Regions from separate parts of the Marinobacter sp. BSs20148 genome, predicted to be linked through region 4. Evidence: predicted binding sites of a transcription regulator. Region 4 holds the regulator's gene; each other region holds the start of a gene.
What was found. The regulator FliA, encoded in region 4, starts transcription of late flagellar genes. The targets are predictions, from matches to a motif close to CTAAAGTTTNNNNNNNNNNNGCCGNTAA.

Region 1 (5,788 bases), 210 kb from region 4:
ACGCACTATTAGAATACTGCTACGCAGCGTCTTTTCAGTCATGGGCCGCCATCACTTGCGCGTGCACCACACCTTTGTCTGGCTTTTGGTTTTTACGACTCTGCGCTTGCTGGCTGCGACGCGACAGGCCGGACATGCCCGAAATCTGACAGTTCAGCACCAGTAAATCGTTATTGTTGTGCAGTACAACACTCAGAAAATGCTGACCTGTTTCAAAAGCATCGCAACTCTGACGGCGTCTGCAAATAATGCCCTGTTCATGCTGAGATTGCTCCGGCCCATCCTCAAGCAACGCAATGCGCATCTAGCTCTCCTGCAACAAGTAAATGGCTGTTCAGCGAGCGGCCTTCCGGCGTTATTTGTTCTAGCGCTCGTGAACTCTAAATCAGTGTCGCAAAATCCGGCATCGGGCTCCGTTTTATTATATAGCCGGTTTTGCTGGCAGGTCAGGTTTTCCGTTTACATCGTTTACTGTTTGACGGCAGGCGGGGAAAGAACTGCAGCCCCAAAACCAACCTTTTTTACTTTTACGCCTGACCAGGGGCGAAAAACAGAATGGGCAGGGAACTGGTTTTTGGCTGCTACCATCTTCTGGACTGTGGTCTTCCAACGGGCGGGTGCCTTTGCAACCCGGGTAGCGGCCGCAGGCGTAAAAAGCGCCGAATTTGCCCTTGCGCTCAACCATGCCGGCGCGGCACTTGGGGCAGTGCGGGGCATCGGGGCTGGTCGTTACCTCGGCCGCGTCAGGAACTAGGGGTGCCGGGCAACCAACAAATCCCTGAATTTCTTGTTTCAGGGAATCCAGAAACTGTTGCGGCTGCGCTTCGCCGCGATGAATAGCTTCCAATGTGGCTTCCCAAACGGCGGTGCGGTCGGGTTTGCTGACAGAGTCTGGCAGCGCGTTTATTAAGGTTTTACCCTTATCGCTGGCGCGGATGTGGCGGCCATCACGAAATAGGTAGTCGCGTTTGAACAGGGTTTCCAGAATAGCGGCGCGGGTAGCTTCGGTGCCCAGTCCATCCGTTTCGCGCAGCGTTTTTCGCAGTTCCGGGTCGTCAACAAAGCGCGCGATGTTAGTCATTGCTGCTAGCAGCGTCGCGTCAGTAAAGTGTTTGGCGGGCTGGGTTTTTTGCTGCAACACCTGAGTGCCGTCACACAGTACCGGATCGCCAGTGCCCAGCCGAGGCAGTGCGGGTTTTTCAGATTTGGCTTTGGCGTCGCGCAATTTCAGTTCAAGCGCTTTCCATCCGAGCTGTAAAACAGCGGTTTCTGAGGTGCGGAACAGGTGGTCGCCTAACGTTACTCCCAATTTGCCCTCCCGATGGATGGCATCTGCTGCAAATTGCATCAAGTAATAGCGACTGATCAAATTGTAGATCTGGGCTTCTTTTCCAGATAGCGTAGCACCCGCGCTACTCCGGCTAGTGGGAATAATGGCGTGGTGGGCGTCTACTTTTTTGTCATTCCAAGCTGCGGTTTTTCGTTGTAAATCGGCTGTGTTGCAGGCTTCGGCAAGGTCGGTATCGACCTTGCCGACAGCGCTTATAACCTGCTGACGTTGATTGTAATGTTCCAGCGGTAGGTAACGGCTGTCAGACCGCGGGTAGGTAATGAGTTGGTGGCGCTCGTACAGACTCTGCGCGGTATCCAGCACGTCTTTAGCGGCCATGCGGAACAATCGACCGGCTTCGATTTGCAACGCCGAAAGCGACAGGGGCAGTGGTGGCGGCTCTGAGCGGTCGCGAAAGCGGGATTCGCAGATTTTGCCTGGTCTCCCCTCAACCGCGGCGGCGATCTGTTCCGCCGCGCTGCGATCCAGCAAGCGGTTTTCGCTGTCCAGCAGGTGTTGGTAATCTTCACCTGGCACCCAGCGCGCGCTAAAAGTGCGGGTGTCAGAGTCTTCTTCCATGCCGTGAAAATGGGCTTCCAGCGGGAAAAAGTCTTGGGGCTGAAACTGTTCAATGTGCTGATCGCGCTTAACCACCAGGCCCAGCACCGGGGTTTGCACCCGGCCAACAGAGTAAACGCCCTGCTGGCCTTTTGTTTGATAGAGCAGAGTATAAAAACGGGTCAGGTTCAAGCCGTAGAGCCAGTCTGCGCGCTGGCGTGCCAGGGCCGAAGCCGACAGCCGAAGGAAGTCACGGTTATCGCGGGTCTGTTTGAGCGCTTTGGCTACCGCAGCCGGGGTTAAATCGTTAATCAGCAGGCGCCTTACGGGCGCATCCGTGCCCACGTAGCGAATCACCTCGTCTACCAGCAGCTGGCCTTCCCGGTCCGGGTCACCAGCGTGGGTGATTTCGCTGGCTTTGCGAATCAGCGATTTCAGTACGTTAAGCTGGGCGGCAACGCCGGTTTTCGGAGTGAGCTGCCATTTTTCCGGGAACATCGGCAGCTGGTCGGCGCGCCAGTTCTTCCAGGCCGGGTTATAGCTGGCGGGTTCGGCGGGCTCCAGCAAATGGCCGATACACCAGCTGACCGTAACCGCACTGCTGCCATTGCCGCAGCGAATCCAGCCCTGACCTTTTTGTTGGGGTTGGGGCAGGGCCGCGGCGATGGCGCGGCCAAGGCTGGGTTTTTCGGCGATATAAAGGTGCATGGTGTTCCCGTTTGGCTTGAAACTGACGTGGGGTGCGAATTTAAGATTGAATTTAAGAGTGGCCCGCTACCCGTGTTCGCTGCGAATGTGGCGGTTCCCCGCAACGCTGTCAAGGTTGTCGGGTTTAGCGGTTGATATATAGTAGACTGTTGATATACAAGCAACGAAGAGTGAGTGAGTGATGGACGTGCAGAAAACAATCGAGGCCAAGTTGCGCCAGGCTTTTGATGCCCAGGTGATGATTATCGAGAACGAAAGCCACAAGCACAACGTGCCGCCCAATTCGGAAACCCATTTCAAGGTGACCCTGGTATCACCGGCATTTTTGGGGCAATCAAAGGTGAAGCGCCACCAGGCGATCTATCAAGTGCTGGCTGCAGAGTTGGCTGCTGGTGTGCACGCGCTGGCTATGCACCCTTTCACGCCTGAGGAATGGGCTGCGCAAAATCAGTCCACACCCGATTCCCCAAACTGCTTGGGCGGCTCAAAAAACGACCCCGGGGCAAGCTTCAACAAGAGGGCTGATTCATGAGTCAGTTTTTTCAGATTCATCCGGATAATCCGCAAAAGCGCCTTATTAATCAGGCGGTGGATATTCTTCGCAAAGGCGGCGTTATTGCGTACCCGACCGACTCGGGCTATGCGTTAGGCTGCCATTTGGGTGACAAATCTGCTTCTGATCGTATAAAACGCATTCGCAAACTGGACGACAAGCACAACTTCACCTTGGTTTGCAGGGATTTGTCAGACATTGGTACTTACGCCAAGGTCGACAACACCACCTACCGTATGCTGAAAACCTACACGCCCGGTGCTTACACCTTTATTCTGGATGCCACCAGCGAGGTGCCACGGCGTTTGTTGCATCCCAAGCGCCGTACCATTGGCGTCCGTGTTCCTGACAACGCGGTTGTGCACGCACTTTTGGGGGAGTTTGGCGAACCCATCATGAGCAGCACGCTGATACTGCCCGGCGAAACCGAGCCAATGACCGATCCGGAAGACATTCGCGATGCGCTCGAACACGAGTTGGATTTGATTATTGACGGTGGTTTCTGCGGTATGGAAGCCACCACGGTGGTTAATTTCACCAGTGGCAGCCCGGAAGTGACACGGGTAGGCAAGGGCGACCCGTCGCCGTTTAAGTAAATTTATTCCAAATCAGGCCCGAGCGTTGAAGCTCAACGCGTAATCCCGGGCTGTGTAGGCAGAGGTCAATGACACGGCTTCGGCGTTGCGGCGTAGCGAGTCGTAGCGGTGCACTAGATCTTGCAGGCCGTTGAACTGCTGGTTCTCGCTGACCAGTGTGTTCAGTAGCGAGTTGTTCACGCCGTAGGCTTTTCCCAACTTCAGAGCATTGTCCATAAAGTGCAGCGTAGGTTCGTTCACACTCATGCGCCGGAATGCATCCTGAAACGCGGTGTTTACGTTCAGGTCCCCGGCAATGCGTGCAAACGCCGGATTCTGGCCTTTGCCCTCTACCGCGATGTTTCCCTGCCTGTCATTTTTGATGTGAATCGCCGTTGCCGGGGGCATGTTGTACTCGGCAAGTTTGTGCCGCAGCGTTTCTCTTATAAAGGCAAGATCTTGCCCGACGCTTTTCTTGTAATCTGTAATCGCTAGCTTGCTTACCTTGCGAGTCGAGTCGTCCTCTTTGCTTTCAGAAGGTGTGAACCGGTCTGCCCCGGGCTGCGCGGTTAGCTCTGCATTGCCTTGAGCACGACTGCCAGTGCTAACTGACGGAGCAGGTGGACGTTTTTCCAGCGCCGTGTGTAATTCGCTGCCGGCACGAAGCAGGGTAGACAGTAGTGACATGGCGGTGCCCTCCGGCAGCAGTGTTGAGTTTGGCGCACAATGTTTGTAGCCACTGTGATTAATCAAGCAAATAGCGGGCCAGTTCGCGTTTGACGTGATCGTACGCTAAATTGACTTGGGCCCAATGAGCCCCAAGGGCTTTGCGGTAAACTTAGTGGTCGTTTAGCCGTTACCTTAAGCAAGCAGCGGCGGTTGAAGTTCCTGATTCGTGCTCCCGTCTTTGCGGCTTGAATTCTCGTTGTCGTCAAAGCCATCAATAAGCCAGGTTAACTATGAAAAAACACTTTTCCATTCGCTTTATGCTCCTTTTAGCACTTGCGACGGCGTTTTCACTGGTGCTCGCGTTCACCGTATTTTTTAGCGCACAGTCCCAGCGTGAACACGTGGAGGAATTCAGCCACAAATATGTAGACGGCTTGGCGAAATCTTACTTTGATGCGCTCAACACCATGATGGTGACGGGCACCATGCACAATCGTGAAATTCTGCGTGAGAAGGTGATGGCGCCGGAAGACGTGCTGAACGTGCGAGTAGTTCGCAGCGATCACCTGAACGAGGTTTTTGGCAGCGGTAACGTTGCAGAACAAATGCGCGGCCCACTTGACGAGAAAGCGTTGGCAGGTGAGCGTATAAAGCACTACTCAAGCAATGAAAGCGGCCGGGTTTACACCCTGATTGAGCCGGTGATTGCGATGGCAGATTACCAGGGTGTGAATTGCTTGGGGTGCCATCAGGCTCGGGAAGGGGATGTGTTGGGTGCCATCCGTGTCGAATATTCCGTGGCTGAAACCGATGCACGGTTGCAGGCGCAGTTGCTGACCAGTGCTGGCAGTCAGGCGGTTCTGTTATTGGGGGTATTTGCAATTACCGCATGGGTGTTGGGGCACTTGGTGTTTTCGCGCTTGCGCCGTTTGCGTGACCGCATGGATGAAATATCCCGTAACTCGGATCTGACCCTTGAGCTGGATGTGGTGCGCAACGATGAAATTGGCTTGGTGTCCAATGCGTTCAACCGCATGATTAGTAAAATGCGAGACAGCATGAACCAGGTTATGGTCAGTGCCGAGCATGTTGAGCAAGCCGCGCGTGATATTGCTAGCAAGGCCGGCGCCAGCGAACGGGAGGTGTTAAGCCAGCGCGACAACACCGACCAAGTGGCCAGTGCGACTACGGAAATGGCAGCATCAGCGCTGCAGGTGCGGGAAAGCGCCATTACCACCACGCGAAAATCGGTGGCTACGGCCGAAGCAGCCGGGCTGGGTGAGGAGCTTGCGCAAAGTGCGGTTGGCGGCATTGAAGCACTAAATGTTGAGGTGCAAAACGGTGCTCAGCGGATTGAAGCTTTGAATCAGCGCACCGCGAAAATGACGACGATGC
Region 2 (5,788 bases), 750 kb from region 4:
CTGATCGGGCTGGAGCGCATGGGCGACAAGTCTGCGAGTAATTTGATTGCTGCTATTGATGCCTCTCGCCAGCCTTTGTTGTGGCGGTTTCTCTACGCGCTGGGTATTCGTGAAGTGGGCGAGGCCACTGCCAAAGGCCTTGCCGGCTACTTTGGCAGTCTGGAGGCTATTGCCGAAGCCGATGAAAACGCCCTACAAGCAGTGTCTGACGTTGGGCCCATTGTGGCTGGGCACCTGCGCAGTTTTTTTGAGCAGCCCCATAACCAGGAAATTCTGCAGAGTTTGAAACAGGCCGGCGTGATCTGGCAAACCCAGGAAATTACTGCGGCCAGTATGCCTCTGCATGGGCAAACCTGGGTGCTGACCGGAACTATGGAGCAGATGACCCGCGACCAGGCAAAACAAAAGCTAGAAGGTTTGGGCGCAAAAGTGGCAGGCAGCGTGTCGAAAAAGACGTCGTGCGTGGTGGCCGGTGAAGCGGCGGGTTCCAAACTGACCAAAGCGCAGCAGTTAGGCGTTGAGGTTTTGAGTGAGCAGGGTCTATTAGACCTGCTGCGTGGGCATGACGTGGAGGTCTGATTGCGCTTGATGGCATCAAATGACAAGATTGGTGTTATTGGCCGTCAGACGTCAGCTCGATAACTGCCTGAATCGGCATAAAGACGCAGATAGTCGATGCTCGTAACGATACCCATTGGCTCGCCAGCGTTATCAATAATCAGTGCTGCATCCAGCTGATGTGCCAGCATCAGTCGTGCAAGCTGATGTGCGTCGGTTTCTGGAAACGCGGTCAAAAACGCTGGCAACTCGATAGTTGCCAAGCTTTGACCTGCAGCATTGCCCGGGAACTCGTTGGCCCAAGCCAACAGCCAGAGTTCGTTGACCATGCCTGCAATGATGTCGTTGCCCACCATAACCGCTAAGTGGCGAGTCTGGTTCTCCCCCATGGCGGTCAAGGCCTCCGCTAGAGTGGCTGTTGCCGGTATCGACGCTACGCCCGGCACACACATAGTCGATACCGGCAAGTAGGCGCGATGCTCTATAGGTTCGCCGGCGGTACTGCGGCCATACTGCTGGGCTTTTCGTTTCCCAGCCTGCACCCCCGCCTGGAATTCTGCGTCTGTTGTTTCGCTGTACTCCGGCTTTATTTTTGCGCTTTCGCGCACCTCGCTCACGTCTCCCACCCGGCGGTTGCGAAATATTTCTGGCAGGCGCGTTCCTATTGGCCGGCCTGGCTCACTAACGTGGATAGACATGGGCGCTTCCTTTATTCCTGTTGTAAAACGCGCTCGACACGGAGTCTGTGTGCCAACGCATCGGGTAGGGCAGCTGGTTGGTTACACATGCGATCAGCCAGGTATTCTGCCAACAGCGGCGCGTAGGTCAGGCCCTTACTGCCGAGACCGGTGAACATCCAAGCACCGGCATTAGTGTTCATGCTTTGCGTGCCGACGGCGCCTGCCACTGGTTGATAATCGTGTGTGGTGCAGCGAAAAGCCACTCGCCCCTGCAGAATTTCGTCCGCCACAGCCGGGTGATTAATATTTACGACGCCCGGTAGCAAGTGGTCCAGTTCCGTCAAATTTTCCTGATGACTGGCAGTGGTCGGCAGCGGGTTTTCATCGCGTAGGTCGAACGTGGCTCCGGTTACTGCTATGCCGTCGTGCTGTGGGTTTAAATAGCGCGAACCACAAATAACGGCGTTGGGCGAGGTGATTGCAGCCGCTGGTAAATGGCTGACTTGCCCGCGAATGGGCTTTAGACGCAGGCGCTCGCCAGGTGCCAGCCACGCCTGGGGGAACAGTTCGAGGGTTTGAGCACCCGCGCAGATAACCAATTGATCTGATTCTAGATTAAAGAGTTTATCGGACCCTGTCGCCGCATTGCTCCGTCGCGCACTAATTTGCCATAAGCCGTCGCTTCGGACCAAGCCAGTTACTTTGCAATGGGGGTGTATTGTGATCAGCGGATGTTGCACCAAGGTCTGGCACAATTGCGACGGTGCCAGCCATCCGCCCTGGGGGAACCAGAGCCCGCCGCGATGAACCGTCACACCCACCAAGTCGGTGGCCTGTTGCGCCGTCACCGGATACAGCACGCCGGCTGGGTAGTGATTGCGGGCCAAAAATTTATGCTGGCGTTGTTGTTCGTGGTCGTTAAAGGCCAGTTGTAAAAGGCCAGTGGCGTGAAAAAAAGGCGCGTGACCGGTGCTGCTTTGGTGCGCCTGAAACTGCTGATAAAAACGCTCTGCGAACAGCAGTGCAGATAGCGCTAGCGCCGTTTGCGGCGAATAATCCACCCCCAACTTGGCGTAAAGCGCACCCTGCTTGTTGCCCGAAGCGGCCTGGCCTGGCGTCAGTGAATCCAGTATTTGTACTGGCACTCCGCGTTCTGCCAGGTTGCGCGCCAGGCAGGCACCGGCAATGCCAGCGCCGATAATGACCACGGAATCCGGACGGCAGGCTGGCTGTGGATCGGGTTTGCTCAGGTCGTGCCAGGCGTCGCCTTGCGGGCCGAAGTGCAGTGTCAGTCGGACTTGCCCATCCGCAAATACTAATCGGTGAAGGCCCGCCACGGCGGGTGGCCAAGCTTGTACCAGCTGTTCGCTGAATTCGGCCAGTTGTGGCCAGAGTGACACTGCACGCTTGAGATCGTCACGGCTGAGGGGGTGTTGCTGGTGGGAAATAAAATGCAGAACATTGCCGGGTTCAGGGCGTTGAGCCATCCAGTTCTGCCAACAGGCCAGAAAATCAAGCCCGAGGTCGAATTCGGCCGCGGCAAAGACCGTCTGCTGAGAGTTCGTGATTTGCTCAACATGCTGAATCTGGATTGTCTCTAGACTGAGCTCGTCATAAATTCGGTTACTGAAGCCATTTAAGTAAAACCGGCCATTCTCCAACCAGGTTATTTTAGCGTGATCCAGCGCCGGCCCTGTCATGGGGTCATAGTTTTAACAAGCGACATGCTTTCGATCGTAATGGTCTGAAGCGGAACATCACTCATGCCTTTGCGCGATCCTGTTTCTGTATTGGCAATGGCGTCAATGACGTCCATGCCTGAAACAACTTTGCCAAACACCGCGTAACCTGCACCGCGCGAGTTTGGATTAAGAAAGTCGTTGTCGGTCAGGTTGACAAAGAATTGGGCGGTTGCAGAGTCTGGTGCGTTGGTTCGCGCCATTGCCACGGTGCCACGCAGGTTTGGTAATGAAGGCGTGGCTTCGTTGCGGATGGGGGCGCGGGTTTCTTGGGACTGCAGATCGGAGCTAAATCCGCCGCCTTGGACCATGAAACCTGGAATAACCCGGTGAAATACGGTGCCTTGGTAAAAGCCCGAGCGCACGTATTCCAGAAAATTAGCCACGGTCTCCGGTGCCACATCGGGCCTCAATTGAAGTGTAAATTGGCCTTCGGAGGTTATGACGTCGACGTTAACCAGATCCTGAATGGCGCTATCATCAGCGTTGACGGTGCCCACTAGAGCGCAGCTTGCGGCTAGGACTGAAAAGAAAAATGCGGACAAAAAACGTTTTACAGCGGGCATGCTCTGGCTACCTTGGCAGATTGCGATTAAAAAACGTGGTCAAAGCACGGCAGCGACGCATATCAGACTAATAATGCGTCAGGCGCTTGCCAGAATAGTACTGGATGACACCGCCGTATGCTGGCCCCCAGCGCCGTAGAGTTTCTGTCGGCTACTGGAACCGCGCACTATATCACTTAATCTAGCCAGGCGTTTTTGCATGTGGGCCATGACCCGGCCGTTGTTTTGGTTTAGCTGCTGGCACTGGGTCAGCGCCTGATCGGCTTGGCGCCAGAGCTGGTGGAGTTCGGTCAAGCCAGCTGCGGCGATGAAGCGGGAAGGATTGCCGCTCTCAGGACGAAAGCCCATCGCTACCAAAGCGTGAATCTTAAGTTTGGCGCGTTCGCGAATTTGCTCCAGCTGGGCGTTCTTTTCGTCGGTCAGTGCCTGAAGCTGTTTGATGTCAGAGGTAGACAGCAACTCTTTCTCATCGCGCAGAAGATCCGCCATAGCAGACAACTGGCGGACATCTTGCGCAAGAAGGTGTTTTAGATCATCAATAGCGGCCATAATTTATTTATCCGAATATGCTTTTATCCATATCAAGCATTTTCTGGGCCAATTGTTGAGCGTCTACTTTGTAACTGCCATCTTCCAGAGCGCTGCGAATCTTAGAAATCTGCTCATCGTTCATTTCCGGGAAGTCGCCTAGTTTTTGCTCTAGCTGTTTAAGATCGCGGGCCTGGCTGCTCAAATTAACACTCTCACCGCGGGCCTGCGTGCTTTGGACTGTAGCCTGATCTGCAGTTGCGTTTTTGACCGCGCTGCCGGCTTTATCGGCGGTGGGGCGCTGCGTGTTGATTTGGCTTTGGTTGATTCCATTGAAGTCAACGGACATGTTGTTACCTGCTGTATTGGTTGCTGCGCCGATTTGGGCGCAAAATATGGCTTATAATTGCGTAACGGCGGCGGCGCGGAAAGCTTTAATATGTTTCTACAAAAAGTAGCCGGCTCGTTTTTGCCGCTTGTGCTTTGGCGGCAAGGGCTTATGCGATGTAACGGCAAGAAAGTGCCGGTTAGCGTCGCCTTGTTTTCGTTTGTTTCTTACATCGGAATCAGCACCTGGCCAGGTGCAGTCACCCGACCTTTGATGGTCCGTGAAGACTGCAAGTTTTCTACCAGCACCTGCTCACCAATAGCTGCATTGGCCAAGGCCTTTCCGCGCGAACTCACGGTGAAAGAACCGCTGCTGGCGGTGATCATCACATGGTCGCCACGTTCCACGGCATCAGGGGCAGCAAGCAGATCCGGGGTGATCAACGAGCCACTGTTAATTGGCCGGCGAACCTCCATACCAATGATTGACTGCGCTTTGGCGATGGTCCCACGGCGGCTGGCATTCACCACAACGGTCTGTAGGCTCACCATATCGGCGCGGAGGCGCTCGCCACGGGCGAGTGGGCGGCTAGCCACCAACGCCTGTCCGCGAATGTCTACGGTAGCGCTCAGGTACATGCGCCATGGCCGCTCCCCGCTGCACTCGATCAACATAGAGGGCTGGCCGGATTTCCAAGGATCACCGCTGAAATTGACATCCAGTGCACCATTGCATTCAGCCAATGACAATCTGGGGTCGGGTTTTGCACTTTCATAGCTGACTTCATAGCCTGCGGCGGCCTGTTCTGTGGCAAACTGTTGCAAAAACAGATTAGCTGCAGCGTGAATATCGTGTGCGGTAGAGTTTGCTAGCGCAAATGAGCTTAGGCATAGGCCGAGCAGGGCGATGACAAGAGTGTGGTTGCGCATAATGTGAAAGCGTCCTGTTTTGCCGGTGTGTTGGTGAAGTCGGCCGTGCTGCGCAAAAATAATTCCGGTGGCATCACGATTCGCGGGCACTGGCCGTTAAACTTGATATGCAGTCGCCATATTTTGGCGCATGTCAGAAAAATTGCTCTTTCAAGACTCTTAAGCGAGCAAAAACTGTGCCGGTTAGCCCGGCCGTCGGGAGAAAGAACTATGGCAGGTGTATTGGACAGCGTTAACCAGCGTACGCAGATGGTCGGTAAAAACCGGCTGGAGTTGTTATTGTTTCGGCTCCGCGGGCGCCAGATTTATGGCATTAATGTGTTCAAGGTAAAAGAGGTGTTGCAGTGCCCTAAGCTGTTCAGCATTCCCAGCAGCCTGCCGGTGGTTCGCGGCGTGGCCTACACACGCGGCGCGACTATTCCGATTATTGATCTGGCGATGGCGATTGGCATGCCGGCCA
Region 3 (5,788 bases), 130 kb from region 4:
CGCGAGAAATCATAATGGCCACGGCTATCAGCCAAATCAACGAGTTATCAAAACTGCCCAGTGCATCACGAATGGCGGTGCCAGGGTTATCGCTGGTAACGCCGCTTACGGCAACTACGGTAATCGCGACAATTGAAATGGCACCGATGGGCATAGCCTTGCTAATAATCGCGGCGATGGTTGCCACAAAAATAGCCAACATCAGCCAGCCTTGAGCAGAAACGCCTTCCGGCGTGGGAATAAACCAGATCGAGAATCCGATGGCGATCGCAATCAGCGCGGGCAGAGGGCGGAAATCGGACGTGGAAGAGGGCATCACGGAGCTCCTTTAGTGATGTTTTAAACCTCTTTTAACCTTAACGCACTGAGCCCCGAAACTTCCAGCTTCGAGGCTCAGTGCGATCGTCGTAAAAACCCTTACTGGCGGGTCGTGTTACCCGACGAAAACAGGGGACGCCACAAAATTCCAGATAATAACCGAACCCACACGGGTGGCGACCAGAATGACAAGGGCCACGGTTAGCAGTGCGCCGCCGTAAAATACGGCTCTGTCTTGATCAATGCCCATCACGATGGGAAGCCCGTCATACATCAGCCAGGCGCCGTAGCAGGCGGCCGCCAAAAATACCATCGCATTGAACCAGGGCACCGGGTACAGCAGAGCGAAGCCTGCCAGAAACATCGGCGTGCAAGAATAAGCCGCCAGTGCAATGCCATTAGACGGCGTTACTTCTTCTTTGGCACCGTAGGTTCTAGCCATCCAGTTCACCGCATAACCCAGTGCAAAAACGCCCACCAGCATAGCAATGTACGTTAGCACACTGAGTTGGGCCGCACTGATTTCGGTCAGCTTGACAATCCTTTCGCTGCCAACTTTCCAACCAAAAATAGCTGTTGATATGTAAGCACAAATTGGTGCTATCGCCGCCAGAATCACGACGTAGGCAACGTAAAGCCGGCGGGGTGTTTCGTGCTCGTTGCGAATGGCAGCCCATTCGGCGTCTGGTTTCGTGAATAATCCAAAAGCATGTGAAAGAAGCATGAGCACCACCTGTTATTGTCGTTGTCGTTGTTATTGTTGTCGTTGTTGTCTAAGAGAGTATATACGACACTTCCAATTTCGCCAGACCATTGACGATTGAAATAATCGGTTAACATTTGATCACCTGCACCCAATTCGAAACATAAAGCGTCCCACCCTTGGGAGCTAAAGCGAGAACTACGCAAGTTGAGTGCGTTTTCAAGGCCAACAGTTCACCCAGCGCCGTTTACGCTTTAATTTGAAACTTTTTCAGAATCGTGTCCAGCAACTCCGCCTGCTCATTCAATTTTAGCGCCGTATTGGCCGTTTCTTTTGCGGTATGGTTACTCGCTTGAGTAATCGTCTCGATCCCCGTAACGCTCTCGGTAATGTATTCGGCCGCCTTCGCTTGTTCGCTGCAGGCGTGCGCTATTTGGGCCACCAGGTTGGATGCTTCGTTCACGTTAGCGAATATATTTTTTAATGACTCCGTTGTTTTGCCCGCAATATCGATACCGTTTTTAGCTTTTTCAGTCGATTTCTCAATCAATGCGGATGTCTCTTGGGCCGTATTCGCACTTCGTCTGGCCAAATTTCTTACTTCGTCAGCAACCACCGCAAAACCACGCCCTTGCTCTCCTGCTCGAGCCGCTTCAATCGCGGCGTTTAAAGCCAACAAATTTGTTTGGGATGCAATTTCGTCAATTGTCTTGATGAAAGACTCAACATTTTTGCTTGAACTGTTAATTTCTTCCATCGCTAACATCATACGCGACATTTCTTTACTGCCTGCTTGCGCTGCTTGCTGTGCATTGGCTGTTAACTTCTGAGCTTGCAAAGCGCTATCGGCATTTTCATTGGTTTGAGACGTTAGTTCAAATAACGACGATGAAATACTCTCTAAATTTGACGCTTGTTTATTTGCTCCCTCAGCAACTTTTTTACTAGCCCCCGATAACTGACCACTGCCCGCAGAAATCGCATTGCCCGCTGTCTGAACCTTCCCAAAAAACTCATTTAGGTTAGCCACCATTTTCTGCATCGAACGGCCTAACACATCACGCTCTGACGCTAAGGAAACCTCAACGGTTAGATCGCCTTGCGCAATGCGCTCTAATACTTCGGCTTTTTCCTGTAGGTTTTCAGCCATATTCTGTAAGGTCGCAAAAATCCCAATTGAATTCTTGCGCGACATTGCCTCAGCGTTGGCTTGCAGATCACCTGCCGCTACATTCGTTGCGATTTTTTCGATATATGCCGGCTCCCCGCCTAGTTGGCGCATGATACTTTTCGCAAAAAATGCAGCCAAAGCAAAACCGCAAATGATCGCAATCAGTGTGCCAAACACCGTTATATTAATCACAAAAGCCGAATCGGAATTCAAAGAGTTCATTCGTGTCACCATGAGCGACTCTTCTCTTTCTTTAAATGTAGCAACTTGTTTTCGAAATTTATCAAAATGCTCCTTGCCTTTCGCCTGCCCTACTACGTTCGCAATGTCATAGAGAGTTCTTATAACGCCCACCTGCCGACGCAGAGCAATGTTCGGTTCACCAATTTCTCGCTTCCATGTTGCAACGGTCTCTCTGATTTCAGACAACAACAGTACTTGCGGAGGGTCTTTTTCAACCGTTACTGACAGCTCATCAATTAGTGCGTTTATCTGTTTTTCACCTAATTTGTAAGGATCGAGAAACGGTTCTTGTCCCGTCAACAAAAACCCTCGCATACCCGTTTGCATATCGACAGCCGCTGATTCAATAGATGAAGCTTTGGCCAACACCTTATGAGTGTGGTCTACCGAGTTAAAGTTATATAGCAAAGACTTAATACCCACATAAGCGATTGTCGATATAACAATTAAAAACAATAAGATTAGCCCGTTTACCAAGAATAATTTGGTGCGCAATCTCATGTTTCCCATGATTTTCCCCAGAATGAATAGACGCAGATCGCCTAGCAATTGAATTTATTGAAAACCTATACGCTTATCGTAAAATTTCTGAAAAACTTTAGGGAAAATCAAGCCCAGCAGCTTGTTTGCCTCCCACTTTCAGCATAATTATGCCTTTTGCGCTGCTGGTAACATGCAGCCATCCGCAGGCGACTTTTCTGCTAAACCAAGCTTTGAAATATTAAAAAGTCGAAATCTTTTACACTTTAACTGTAGCTCAGCGCAACGTACAACTTAAGTGCTAACACCGCTAATTGAGCCATGCCCTGCTGTGCCCAAGGTCAAACTTTTGGGGGTTTCAGATGCAGAGAGAGCAAAAAAGGGGGGACAGATTTAAAATCTGTCCCCCCTTTTTTGCTAAGACTCACAGCGATTCACTTCCATCAACCATCGCTGATCATAACGCCTTTCACATTCACGAACTCGAGCATGCCAAAACCACCATGCTCACGGCCATAGCCGCTTTCTTTTACCCCGCCAAAGGGCATGTTTGGCAGCGCCAGGTTGTAGCCATTAATGTTCACCATACCGGTGTCCAGTTCGTCACGGGCAATGCGGATCGCTTCTGCTTCATCTGCAGAAAAAATACCACCACCTAGGCCATACACAGAATCGTTGGCAACCGCGATCGCTTCGGCTTTGTCTTTTACCCGAATCAACGCGGCCACGGGGCCGAACAGCTCGGCGTCGTAAGCGGGCTGGCCTGGGGTGACATTTTCCAGAACCGTCGGCGGGTAATAGCAGCCCTTACCCTCTGGGATCTCGCCGCCCAGCAGGCAGGTGGCGCCGGCGTCAATCGACTTGCGCACCTGATCGTGCAGTCCATCCCGCAGATCCTTTCGGGCCATGGGGCCGATATCGGTTTGCGGGTCAGTCGGGTCACCAAATGTCACGTTTTTCATCGCGGCAACGTAGGCATCACGGAACTGGTCGTAAACCGCATCTTCAATAATAAAACGTTTGGCGGCAACACAGGTTTGACCGGCGTTGTACACCCGGCCCTGCACAGAAAACTTCACAGCCTTTTCAATGTCGGCGTCGGCCAGCACCAAATAGGCATCGTTACTGCCCAACTCCATCACTGATTTCTTCAACACTTTGCCCGCTTTTTCGGCAACAACGCGACCCGCACCCGGGCTGCCCGTTAGCGTAACGCCGCGAACACGCTTGTGTTCGATCACCGCGTCTGAAACGTCATGGCTGATCAGCAGCGTGCGAAAGGCGTTTTGGGGCAAGCCGGCATCGCGATACAGCTGCTCAACCTCAATTGCCATACCCCACACGTTGGCCGCGTGCTTCAACAGTACGGTATTACCGGCCATCAGGTTAGCGGCGCTGTAACGAATAACCTGATACAGCGGGAAATTCCACGGTTGAATGCCGTAAATGACGCCCTGGGGCTGATAGGTCACCAAGCCGCGGCCACCGTCAATGTCGCGGGTTTCGTCAGCCAATACCTGCGCGCCCTGATCTGCGGTGTACTCGCAAATGGCCGCACACAAATCGCATTCCTGCTTGCCCTGCGCCAGGGTTTTACCCATTTCACGGGTCATCAGCGCGGCGTACTCGTTCTTGCGCTCGCGAATCAGTTCAGCGGTTTTGCGCAGCACATTCGCGCGATCCAAAAACCGCGTTTGCCGCCAGCCCAAAAAAGCCTCGTGGCACTGATCAACAATGCCTTCGGCCTCTTCCCGGGATATCAAAGAATAGGTTTCGATCACTTCTTCCGTTGCCGGATTGATTGTCTGGTTTGAATCTGACATCGCTATGCCTCCTTCAGGTGGAATTGCGTTTCAGAACCATCGCCCGGTCAATCCGAACGAAAGCCATCCTCGGAAGTTAACACACCGACAAGGCGCCAACGGCGAGGTTACAGAATCGTATAACGGTGGCCATGAAACACCAACGGAGTGAGGGCAAGCTCACTCTGGGCATAACACCGGGGATAGATTTGAAACCTGTCCCCTATCTTGTTTACGCTGCCTTATGCCTCTCCATGTCGGGCCGCATGTCCATGTTGGGCCGCGCGCTCAGGCGCCGATCACGCCGTTGTCGTCGCGGGTAATGATGACGGTTGCATCCCGTGGATGATCGCCTTCGGTGCCAAAGGGCCAATCGCGAGCCGGATGCTGAATGTTCACAAACATGGATTTAACATCCGGCGTTGTCACAACGCCGGTTACCTCACAACCCTGAGGTCCCACGAAAAAGCGCCTGATGTCCCGGGTTGCGGGGTTGGCCGCTAGCATCATGTTGTTCTGGTAGGGTGCGGCGTCAGAGCCATCGGTCTGAATCCAGAGGCGGCCATTGTAGTCAAACCAAAGGCCGTCCGGGCTGTTGAAGATATTGTCATCCGTCAGCGACACCACAACTTTTCCATCTACGATCGTCTCTGTACCCTGCTCCCCGGCAAACAAAAAGATATCCCATTGGAATTCAGCTGCAGCAAAGTCTTTATTGGCTTCGCTCCAGCGAATAATGTGGCCCGTGCGATTTTCTGCATTGGGGTTGGCCGCATTCACCTGTTCTTCCGTGCGTTGTGAGTTGTTGGTAAGGGTGAAGTAAACTTCGCCCGTGTTTGGGTCAACCGCGCCCCATTCCGGGCGATCCATCGGCGTAGCTCCGGCAATATCGGCGGCCAAACGCGTATTCAAAAGAACATCCGCCTGGTTTTCAAAACCCTCGAACAGAACTGCACCCACCGATGAACCTTGTGCAGCCTGCACGCGGGCCACAAAATCCAGGTTATCAAGCGACAGCGCGAGCCAGTCGCCCGAGCCATCTTCATTAAAACGTGCGACATACAGGGTGCC
Region 4 (5,788 bases):
CGCTTGATGTGAAACAGCGGAAATACCTTGTCGCGCACCACAACACATTCGCGACCATCTACCACGTTGGTCTTGCTCAAATTAAGGTGGAATATTTCCACCACATTAACCAACGGCAGTGCGAACGACTGGTCAGCAAGCATAATCATCAGCGTAGGCATGATGGCCAAAGTCAGTGGCACTTTGATCACAATGCTTGAGCCTTCGCCCAACTTTGACACCACGCTAAGCTGGCCGTTGAGCTGGCTGATTTTCGTTTTCACCACATCCATACCCACACCACGGCCAGACACATCGGAAATTTGGTCTTTAGTGGAAAAACCGGCGGCAAATATCAGGTTGTAGCATTCCTGATCGGTCAGCCGGTCGGCGCCATCCTGGTCGTACATGCCCTTCTCGACGGCTTTGCGGCGCAACACGTCGGCGTTCATACCAGCGCCATCGTCGGTGATCAACAGCAGGATGTGATCACCCTCTTGCTCCGCCGACAAGGTGATGGTGCCAACTCTAGGCTTACCGGCCCGTTCCCGCTCTGCCGGGCTTTCAATGCCGTGGTCCACCGAGTTGCGTACCAGGTGCACCAACGGATCCGACAATGCTTCCACCAGATTCTTGTCAAGATCGGTGTCTTCGCCGTGCATCACCAGATTGATTTCTTTTTTCAGGCTGCGAGCGAGGTCACGTACCACCCGCGGGAAACGACCAAACACTTTCTTAATGGGCTGCATGCGGGTTTGCATGACAGCAGCCTGTAGGTCGGTGGTGACCACATCCAGATTGGCCACTGCTTTGTGCATCTGCTCGTCTTCGCTTTGATCACCTAGGCGTTGCAGGCGGTTCCGCACCAGCACCAGCTCGCCCACCATATTCATGATGTCGTCCAGGCGTTTAGTGTCTACCCGCACGCTGGTTTCCGCAGCGGCATTGGCAGCCTCGCGGGCCGGCGCTTTGGCTTGTGCCGGTTCGGCTGGAGCTTTGGCCACTGATGGAACCTTGGCTGGTTCCGGCTTTTTAGCGGACGCTGGCGCGGTGGACGCAGCCGCAATGGCTGCTGTCGGGCTGCCGCCCTTGCCGTGAAGCTGGTCCAGCAGTGCTTCGAATTCGTCGTTAGATATATCGTTTGGCTGGGCACTGCTGGTCTCAGCCACGGTTTCTTTGGCGGCTGCCGGCGCTGCCGGGGCGCCGGCGAACTGGCCTTTGCCGTGGAGTTGATCTAGAAGAGCTTCGAATTCGTCGTCGTTAATGTCGCCATTGCCGCTTGCAACCGGGCCAACCGCACTGGTTTCGCTAGCAACCGCTGACGCTGTTTCGTCACCGTTCAGGGCGTCGAGCAGCTGTTCGAATTCGTCATCGGTAATGTCGCCCTGGTCAGCGCTGGCGGGCGCAGCTGAATGAATCGCGACTTCGCCTTCAGGCAATGCCAACTGATCCAGCCGCTCAATCAGTTCCTGCGGCGCCGGCGTGGGCGCTTCACGCTGACGCACCTCTTCGAACATGGCATTCACGTTGTCCAGGGTTTCCAGGACGACGTCCATCAGCTCAGAGGTTACTTTGCGCTTGTGGTTGCGCAGGGTGTCGAATACGTTTTCCGCCGAGTGACAGCAGCTTACCAAGGCATCTAACTGCAAGAAGCCTGCTCCGCCTTTGACCGTGTGAAAACCACGAAAGATCGCATTTAGCAAATTGCTGTCGTCAGGATTTTGCTCCAGGTCCACGAGCTGCTCAGACAGCAGCTCAAGAATCTCGCCGGCTTCAACCAGAAAGTCCTGCAGGATTTCTTCATCGCCATCAAACGACATGTTTTTTCCTCATTGTTCAGAAACCAAGACTGGACAACAGGTCATCCACGTCAACCTGACCAGACAACACATCTTTGCGTTTTTCTGGCATTATTTGCGGACCCACACCCTGCTCAGCCGAAGGCTGATTATCCTCCATCTGGTGCACGGTACCGGTCAACTGGTCTACGTGGCCGGCCATCACCACCAGGCTCACCAGGTTGTCTTCCACTTCACGCACTAGGGTGATTACATTTTGAATTACTTGACCTGTCAGGTCTTGATAATCCTGCGCCAATAAAATTTCTGAGAAGTTACCGTAAAGCTTGCCGGCGTCGGTGCTCAACGCCCCCAAAAACTGGTCCATGCGAGCGTGTAACTCGCGGAATTCGGTCGGAGCCATATCCCGCCGCCGCAGACGCTGCCACTGCTGGAGCAGATCCTGGGCTTCCTCTTGCAAATGGCGGGCGACCGGCATGCTTTCTTCCACCAGATCCATGGTGCGATTCGCCGCCTGACCCGTCATTTGCACCACGTATTCCAGGCGATCGGAAGCGTCGGTCATTTTTGACAGTGCTTCTTTCTGTTCGGGGCTGCGCGGATCAATCTGAAAATTACGCATGGCTTCGTGCAGGCTGCGGGTTAGCCGCCCTACTTCGTGGTACAGGCCCTGATCTCGCACTTCTGCAAGCTCGCTGATCAGTGCCATAGCGCGCGCATAATCGCCCGCGCGCACGCTCTCAACCAACCGTTCGGACTGTTGCTTTAATTTTTCCGTCAGCTCTGGTTCCAGGGCATGGCGCTCGCCTGTTGACTTGCTCATGGCTTGTATCCACTCCCCGGTTACTGAATTCGCTCAAAGATTTTTTCGATTTTTTCTTTGAGAACGGCGGCAGTGAACGGCTTTATAATGTAGCCGTTCACACCGGCCTGCGCCGCAGCGACAATCTGGTCGCGCTTGGCTTCGGCCGTCACCATCAGGATCGGCAGGGTTTTCAGCTGATCGTCGGCGCGAACATTCTTGAGCAGGTCAAAACCGGACATGCCGGGCATATTCCAGTCGGTCACCAGAAAGTCGTACTTGCCGGTTTTCAGCATCGGCAATGCCGTATTGCCATCGTCGGCTTCGTCGGTGTTGGTGAAGCCCAAGTCACGCAGCAGGTTTTTGATAATGCGCCGCATCGTGGAAAAATCGTCCACAATAAGGATCTTCATATTTTTGTCCAATGAGGACCTCCAATCGTTGAAATCTATTCGAATCTCGTTGCATCACTGCCCGCAACTCGCGGGCTGCAGGCGCTAGAATTATGTATGGTCTGTTTTCCAGTCGGCTAACCGGCTGCGTAAGCGCAAGGCAGCCTGGCTGTGAATCTGGCTGACCCGGCTTTCGCTGACGTCCAGCACAGCACCGATTTCCCTCAGGTTCAACTCTTCCTGATAATAGAGGCTCAGCACCAGTTTTTCACGTTCTGGCAGGGTTTCAATGGCCGCCGCCAAACTGTTACGGAAGGCGGACTCTGACACCCCGTGCAGCGGATTATCATCCGTCTCTGATTGTTCTATCGGCAGTTCGCCGGAATCATTGAGCTCATCCAGACTGAAAAGCCGACCGCTGTTGGAGTCGGCCAGGCAACTGTGGTATTCCGACAGCGTCATATCCAGCTCAGCAGCCACTTCGACATCGTGGGCTTCGCGGCCTTCGCGGCCCTCTACAGCTTTGATAGCGTTGGAAATGCGACGGGAGTTTCGGTGCACCGAACGCGGAACCCAGTCGCCTTTGCGGATTTCGTCTACCATGGCCCCACGGATTCGAATACCGGCGTAAGTTTCAAAGGTCGCACCTTTACCCGTGGCGTAGCGCTGCGACGCCTCAAGCAAACCAATCATGCCAGCCTGCATCAGATCTTCCAGCTGAACACTGGAGGGCAATCGTGCCAGCAGATGAAGGGCAATTTTCTTGACCAGAGGCGCGTGCTCTTCAATCAGCCAGCAAGCGTCTGAAGCACCCGACCGTTGATAGACTCCGAGATCTTTCACCAGTGTCATAAATCCGCTTTTTGTACGGGATGTGTTTTAAACTTCGACGAGCCGCTCTATAAAGAATTCGAGATGGCCCCGCGGTGATGATGGCAGCGGCCAACTGTCCACTTTTTCAGCGAGAGCCCTTATGGCCAGCGAGGCTTTTGCTTGCGGGTAAGCTTCCAACACCGCTTGCTGACGCCGCACCGCTTTTTTAACGGCCTCGTCAAAAGGCACTATACCTACATATTGTAACGCTACATCCAGAAAACGTTCTGTAACCCGGGTCAGTTTTTCATACAAAAGCCGGCCTTCTTGTTCGGTGTTCACCTGATTGGCCAGAATCCGGAAGCGGTTGGTGTGGTAATCGCGATTCATCAACTTGATTAAGGCGTAGGCATCGGTAATCGAAGTAGGCTCGTCGCACACCACCAGCAGCAGTTCCTGGGATGCCCGCAAAAAGCTGACCACCGATTCGGAGATGCCTGCGGCCGTATCCACAATCAGTATGTCGATCTGGTCGGCGATGTCGCTGAAGGCGTGAATCAGCCCGGCGTGCTCCATAGCACTGAGCTGGGTCATGCGCTGGGTACCTGATGAGGCCGGCACAATCTTGATGCCGCCGGGGCCGTCTACCAGCACATCACGCAAGTCGCAGTCGCCATTGAGTACGTCTTGCAGATTGCGCTTGGTTTTCAAGCCTAACAGCACATCGATGTTGGCAAGCCCCAGGTCGGCGTCTAACAGCACCACCCGACGGCCCTTTTGCGCCAGAGCAATACTCAGGTTGACCGACACATTACTTTTGCCAACGCCACCTTTACCGCCAGTGACCGCAATTACCTGAACCGGATGTGCTTTACTCATACTGATGATGGCCTCTTGCCATGTTTAACCGGGAACGGATGTAGCCGCTGCCCCACTGTTCTTCACTGCCCGCTTGCTGTGATGCTTTTACAACCGGCATTTTTAAGACCCGCTGGCAACTGCCTGCTCCTGCCGCAAACCCTTCAGACGTTCTACACCGAGTTGCACCAGCGCAAGCGCTTTCGCCGGGTGCAAGTCTTGGGGTATTTTCTGGCCGTCGGTGTACCAAGCCACCGGCAGACTGGTTTCCATAACAAATCCCAGCGCTTCGCCCAGAGTCAGAGCCTCGTCGATCTTGGTAATCACACAACCGGCAAGGTTTGCCATCTTATAGCAATGCCATACGGATTTCATAATCCGCGGCTGGCTGGTGGCAGACACCACCAAATGTGTACGGATTTTGTGATGACTGCGGACTAGCTCGGCCAATTGTTCCTGATAGCCCCGATCGGTGCTGGTCAGCCCGGCGGTATCAATCAACACCAGGCGACGATCAGACAACTCATCCAGAATTTCATCCAGCGGGTGGCTTTCATCAACCACCCGAACCGGCACGTTAAGAATACGGCCAAACACAAACAATTGCTCGTGCGCCGCAACCCGATAACGATCAGTGGTAATCAACGCCAGGGAGTCGGCTCCGTGGCGCAGCACGTAACGTGCCGCCAGTTTGCCGATGGTGGTGGTTTTACCCGCTCCAGTAGGTCCAACAAGAGCAAATATGCCGCCTTCATCCAGCCATTCCTGGCGTGGGGTACGCACACCGTTAACCAGCATTTTGAGAGACTGCTTCCAGCCATCCTCCAGGCGCACGGCTTGGTGACGGCGGGCGAGATTGTCAGACAGCTCGCGGCTAAGGCCGAACTCACCCAAACGTTCTGCCAGGCGCTGCTGAAGCGCCGTAACATTGGCGTCAGCACTGGTGTCTTTTAACGCGGCAGGCGCGGTCTGACCGCTCATCAGCTCGCGCAGACTGCTCATTTCAGAACGCATGGCCGCAAGCTCCCCGGCATAACCCGCAGGCTGACCGCTTTGCGCTGCCGCATTTTGGCTACGCTCGTCAGCGCCGGCCGGCAAAGTTATGCCGCCCTCTGCAAACGGATCTGCACTGGTCATGTTAGCAA

Region 1: a site for FliA is predicted at 4,557-4,584, ahead of MRBBS_RS05860 (methyl-accepting chemotaxis protein). Genes of this name have one in related genera too.
Region 2: a site for FliA is predicted at 4,482-4,509, ahead of flgM (flagellar biosynthesis anti-sigma factor FlgM). Genes of this name have one in related genera too.
Region 3: a site for FliA is predicted at 3,010-3,037, ahead of MRBBS_RS04355 (methyl-accepting chemotaxis protein). Genes of this name have one in related genera too.

What each region holds. Positions count from the first base shown of each region.
Region 1 is NC_018268.1:1,302,518-1,308,305, forward strand. Features, by position in the region: gene MRBBS_RS05830 (FecR domain-containing protein) at 1-42, opposite strand, end outside; gene MRBBS_RS05835 (hypothetical protein) at 35-304, opposite strand; gene MRBBS_RS05840 (DNA topoisomerase 3) at 422-2,596, opposite strand; gene MRBBS_RS05845 (BolA family protein) at 2,778-3,128, shown strand; gene MRBBS_RS05850 (L-threonylcarbamoyladenylate synthase) at 3,125-3,745, shown strand; gene MRBBS_RS05855 (hypothetical protein) at 3,758-4,411, opposite strand; gene MRBBS_RS05860 (methyl-accepting chemotaxis protein) at 4,684-5,788, shown strand, end outside.
Region 2 is NC_018268.1:1,840,217-1,846,004, forward strand. Features, by position in the region: gene ligA (NAD-dependent DNA ligase LigA) at 1-579, shown strand, start outside; gene MRBBS_RS08295 (CBS domain-containing protein) at 624-1,256, opposite strand; gene mnmC (FAD-dependent 5-carboxymethylaminomethyl-2-thiouridine(34) oxidoreductase MnmC) at 1,268-2,938, opposite strand; gene MRBBS_RS08305 (peptidylprolyl isomerase) at 2,935-3,543, opposite strand; gene MRBBS_RS08310 (flagella synthesis protein FlgN) at 3,622-4,092, opposite strand; gene flgM (flagellar biosynthesis anti-sigma factor FlgM) at 4,100-4,420, opposite strand; gene flgA (flagellar basal body P-ring formation chaperone FlgA) at 4,627-5,328, opposite strand; gene MRBBS_RS08325 (chemotaxis protein CheV) at 5,539-5,788, shown strand, end outside.
Region 3 is NC_018268.1:962,540-968,327, reverse strand. Features, by position in the region: gene MRBBS_RS04365 (DASS family sodium-coupled anion symporter) at 1-316, opposite strand, end outside; gene MRBBS_RS04360 (Yip1 family protein) at 434-1,042, opposite strand; gene MRBBS_RS04355 (methyl-accepting chemotaxis protein) at 1,269-2,945, opposite strand; gene MRBBS_RS04350 (NAD-dependent succinate-semialdehyde dehydrogenase) at 3,359-4,738, opposite strand; gene MRBBS_RS04345 (PhoX family protein) at 5,006-5,788, opposite strand, start outside.
Region 4 is NC_018268.1:1,087,846-1,093,633, reverse strand. Features, by position in the region: gene MRBBS_RS04870 (chemotaxis protein CheA) at 1-1,799, opposite strand, end outside; gene MRBBS_RS04865 (protein phosphatase CheZ) at 1,816-2,601, opposite strand; gene cheY (chemotaxis response regulator CheY) at 2,622-3,005, opposite strand; gene MRBBS_RS04855 (RNA polymerase sigma factor FliA) at 3,084-3,824, opposite strand; gene MRBBS_RS04850 (MinD/ParA family protein) at 3,852-4,664, opposite strand; gene flhF (flagellar biosynthesis protein FlhF) at 4,767-5,788, opposite strand, start outside.